2 regions of the Streptomyces sp. M2CJ-2 genome follow, and region 1 is predicted to be linked to the other one. Evidence: riboswitches for the same ligand, from Rfam matches in the RefSeq annotation. Region 1 holds a riboswitch; the other holds the start of a gene.

Evidence for each region. Region 1 has a riboswitch for S-adenosylmethionine ahead of thrC (threonine synthase). Riboswitches for the same ligand answer to the same signal wherever they lie in the genome.
Region 2: linked by a shared signal. The riboswitch ahead of JL475_RS22420 (aminotransferase class V-fold PLP-dependent enzyme) and the one ahead of thrC (threonine synthase) in region 1 are both predicted to bind S-adenosylmethionine.

The regions. Positions count from the first base shown of each region.
Region 1 covers NZ_JAESIF010000017.1:57,343-59,535, reverse strand. The annotation lists gene thrC (threonine synthase) at 1-824, opposite strand, end outside; SAM riboswitch class I at 843-1,037, opposite strand; gene JL475_RS15895 (glucosyl-3-phosphoglycerate synthase) at 1,237-2,193, shown strand, end outside.
Region 2 covers NZ_JAESIF010000031.1:31,552-33,744, reverse strand. The annotation lists gene JL475_RS22420 (aminotransferase class V-fold PLP-dependent enzyme) at 1-1,176, opposite strand, end outside; SAM riboswitch class IV at 1,399-1,515, opposite strand; gene trpD (anthranilate phosphoribosyltransferase) at 1,651-2,193, opposite strand, start outside.

The DNA of each region.
Region 1 (2,193 bases):
TTCGTGAGCTGCGAGCCGGAGGCTATGGGAACGACGAGCTGGTCGGGCAGCCGCCAGCCGAGCTGCTCGCAGATCTCGTACGCGAGGGTCTTGGAGCCCTCGGCGTAGTACGGCCGCAGGTTGACGTTGACGAAGCCCCAGCCCTCGCCGGCCGGGTCGCCGATCAGCTCGGAGCAGAAGCGGTTCACGTCGTCGTAGTTGCCCTCGATGCCGACGAGTTCACCGCCGTAGACGGCGGCCATGACGACCTTGCCCTGCTCCAGGTCGTGCGGGATGAACACGCAGGAGCGCAGGCCGGCGCGGGCGGCGGCGGCGCCGACGGCACCGGCGAGGTTGCCCGTGGAGGAGCAGGACAGGGTGGTGAAGCCGAAGGCGCGGGCGGCCTCCAGGGCCTGGGCGACGACCCGGTCCTTGAAGGAGTGGGTCGGGTTGCCGGAGTCGTCCTTGACGTACAGGCCGCCGGTGACGCCGAGTTCGCGGGCGAGGTTGTCGGCCTGGACGAGCTGGGTCCAGCCGGGGTTGATGTTCGGCTTGGTCGCCACGTCGGCGGGGACGGGCAGCAGGGGCGCGTAGCGCCAGATGTTCGCGGGGCCCGCCTCGATGCGCCGGCGGAGTTCCTCGGTGTCGTAGCCCGAGAAGTCGTAGGCGATCTCCAGCGGACCGAAACACTCCTCGCACGCGAAGACGGGTCCGAGGGGGACGCGGTGGCCGCATTCGCGGCAGGACAGCGCGGCGGCGGGGCCGAGATCGACGGAGGGCGCGGCTGATCCGTTGACGGATTCAGCGGTGGATCCGGTGGTGCTTGCGACGGTCTGCACAGCCATGTGAGGCGAGGCCCTTTCTCCTCATCTTCCTCACGACGTGTTTCGTCGTGAGACGGACTTGGCACCTTCCCTAGCCGGGAGCCTCGCGTGGACGATCAGCGATCAGCGTTCGGTGTTCCGCTGCGATCGTCGATCGACGGTGATCCACGAGAACCGGCTGGAGGGTTGCCGGGGCTTCATCGGGCCGTATCCCTCTGCCCCTCTGGATGAGCTGTATTCGGTTGTGTGTCATGCGGTTGTGCGCTCGCGCGCCGCGGACGCGAGGGGGGTCGTGACCCCCGGTGTGCAAGGGGCGTCCGCGTTGTTCAAGACTGTAACCGACGGCCAGGACGACAAAGAGTGCGCGTCCGAACCGCGAGATGGATCAACAGGTGTCAGGTGTATGGATCACAGAGGTGAGGAGCCGCAGACCGTGCTGGAAGAAGTCGAGCGCTGGCTGGCCGACCGCTCCTGGTCCGTGGCCGACCGCCCGCTGCACCGCGTCCTGGCCGCGAAGCGCGCCACGGGCCGGACGGTGAGCGTGGTGCTGCCCGCGCTCAACGAGGAGGCGACGGTCGGTGAGATCGTCGGGGTCGTCCGGCACGAGCTGATGCTCCGGGCCCCGCTGGTCGACGAGATCGTGGTCGTGGACTCCGGCTCGTCCGACCGCACGTCCGAGGTGGCCGCGGCGGCGGGCGCGACGGTGGTGCACCGGGACACGATCCTGCCCCGCCTCCCCGCCGTGCCCGGCAAGGGCGAGGTGCTGTGGCGCTCCCTGCTCGTCACCCGGGGGGACATCGTCTGCTTCGTCGACGCGGACCTCCGGGAGTTCTCCGCCGACTTCGTCTCCGGCATCGTCGGCCCACTGCTCACCGATCCGGACGTCCACCTGGTGAAGGCGATGTACGACCGTCCCTTCACGGTGTCCGGCGGGGGCACGGCCGGCACCGCCGCCACGGCCGGTCAGGGCGGCAGGGTCACGGAGCTGATGGCTCGCCCGCTGCTCAACATGCACTGGCCGCAGCTGGCCGGCTTCGTCCAGCCGCTCGGCGGCGAGTACGCGGCCCGGCGCTCGCTCCTGGAACGGCTGCCCTTCCCCGTCGGCTACGGCGTGGAGCTGGGCATGCTGGTCGACGCCCTGCACCTGGTGGGGCTGGACGCCCTCGCCCAGGTCGACGTCGGCGTCCGCAAGCACCGCCACCAGGACGGCCAGGCCCTCGGCCGCATGGCCGCCGCAATCTACCGCACCGCCCAGCTCCGCCTGGCCCGCGGCCACCTGATCCGCCCCGCGCTCACCCAGTTCGAACGCAACGGCGCCACCTTCGAGCCCCGCACCCACTCGGTGGACACCGAGGAACGCCCCCCGATGACGGAGATGGCCGAGTACCGG
Region 2 (2,193 bases), on a different contig from region 1:
GAACAGCCCGTCCCGTACGCCGATGCCGTACTCGGCGGACAGGGCCGCGGCGAAGTGGGAGCTGTTCCAGCCGTCGACGACGAAGGAGAGCACGCCGACGCGCGGCGCGTCGTCCCCGAACAGGGACAGGAACCGCACCTCGGGCACGTCCGCGAGCCCGTTTCGCACCGTGCGGATCAGCCGCTCCTCGCGGGCGGCCAGCGCGTCGAACCCGGCCTCGCCGAGCGCCTCGCAGGCCGAGGCGATGGCGTGGGCTCCGATGACGTTGGGCGAGCCCGCCTCGTGCCGGGCCGCGCCGTCGTGCCACCGGACGTCCAGCGAACCGTCCTCGCGCCGGGTGACGGTGCGGCTGGCGCCGCCGCCCGCGAGATAGGGCTCGGCCCGGCGCAGCCAGTCGGCGCGGCCGGCCAGGACACCGGAGCCGAACGGCGCGTACAGCTTGTGCCCGGAGAAGGCCACCCAGTCGACGTCCAGGTCACGCACGCTCACCGCGCGGTGCGGGGCGAGCTGGGCGGCGTCCAGGACGATCCGGGCGCCGTGCGCGTGGGCGGCGGCGGCCAGCTCCCGTACGGGCCACAGCTCGCCGGTGACGTTGGAGGCGCCGGTGACGCAGACCAGGGCCGGGCCGTGGGGCTCACGGTCGACGAGGGCGCGCTCCAGGGACCGCACGGCCTGCTCCGGACTGTCCGGGGCGTCGAGGAGGGTGACGCGGGAACCGCCGCGCCAGGGCAGCAGCGAGGCGTGGTGCTCGGTCTCGAAGACGAAGACCCGGCAGTCGTCCGGGAGGGCGGAGGCGAGCAGATTGAGCGAGTCGGTGGTGGACCGGGTGAAGACCACCTGGTCTCCGGTACGGCAGTCGAGGAACTCGGCGACGGTCCGGCGGGCGTTCTCGAAGAGCTCGGTGGAGAGCCGGGAGAGGTGTCCCGCGCCCCGGTGGACGCTGCCGTAGTACGGCGCGTACGCGGCCACGGCGTCCCACACGCGCTGGAGCGCGGGGGCGCTGGCGGCGTAGTCGAGCGCGGCGTGGCCGATCTCGCCGCCGGTGACGAGCGGGACGGCGACGTCGCGCCCCAGGACCGGCAGCAGCGCACCTCCGAACCGGTCGCCGGAGACGGCGGGGGTGACGGCGGGGACGGCTGAGACGGCTGAGACGGCTGGGACAGCGGAAACGGACATGGGTGAACTCCCGTGGAGGCAGGCGGAATCACCACGCGAGCGCACACGGCTCAAGCGTGGGAGAGGCGAGAAAACGGTGAGAAGGGGCGAAAAGGGATGCGGAGGCGGGGCTCTGCGGCCTCTTCGGGGCCGTCAGAAACGCCCTAGCGCATTCGCTGGTTCACCGGGAGGCTCCCTCGAACGACCAGGACCCCTGGTGTGTCCACTCGATCGAGTGCGAGGGGTCCGCGCTTGCCGCGAGCCCTGCTGCTCGCGGCCTGGTCCTCACCCGGGGCACCCCGCCACGGACGGAGGGTTGCCGGACAGCCGGCCGGGGCCTGATGACTGTCGCTCATGACCTGGTCCACGATCCTGCCACACGGTCCGCTACGCGCGGGGCGCGGTCCGGATCCTGGACGGTTCCGGACCGCGCCCCGGTCGCGTCGGACGCGGCCGGGCGGCGGCCGAACGGGGGCCGGCCGCCGCGGCGGCGGTTCACGCGTTGCTGACCGCCACCCAGTGCTCCAGGACCCGCTTGGCGGCTCCCGAGTCGATGGAGTCGGCGGCCTCGGCCATCCCGGCCCGGATCTGCTCCGCCAGGGTCCCGGTGCCCGGCTTCAGCGCCACCAGCGCCGCCGCCGAGTTCAGCAGCACCGCGTCCCGCACCGGGCCCCGCTCGCCGTCCAGCACCCGCCGGGCGACCTCGGCGTTGTACGAGGCGTCGGCGCCGCGCAGCGCCTCCAGCGGCACGGGCTCGATGCCGACGTCCCGCGGGTCGAAGTGCTCCTCGGTCACCTTGCCGTCCCGGACCACCCACACCCGCGAGGTGCCGGTGGTCGTCAGCTCGTCGAGGCCGTCGTCACCGCGGAACACCAGCGAGGAGTGGCCGCGGTCGGCGAACACACCGGCCATGATCGGCGCCATCCTCGGGTCGGCGACCCCGACGGCCTGGGCCCGGACCCGGGCCGGGTTGGCCAGCGGGCCCAGGAAGTTGAACACCGTACGGATGCCCAGCTGTCCTCGCGCGGCGGCCACATG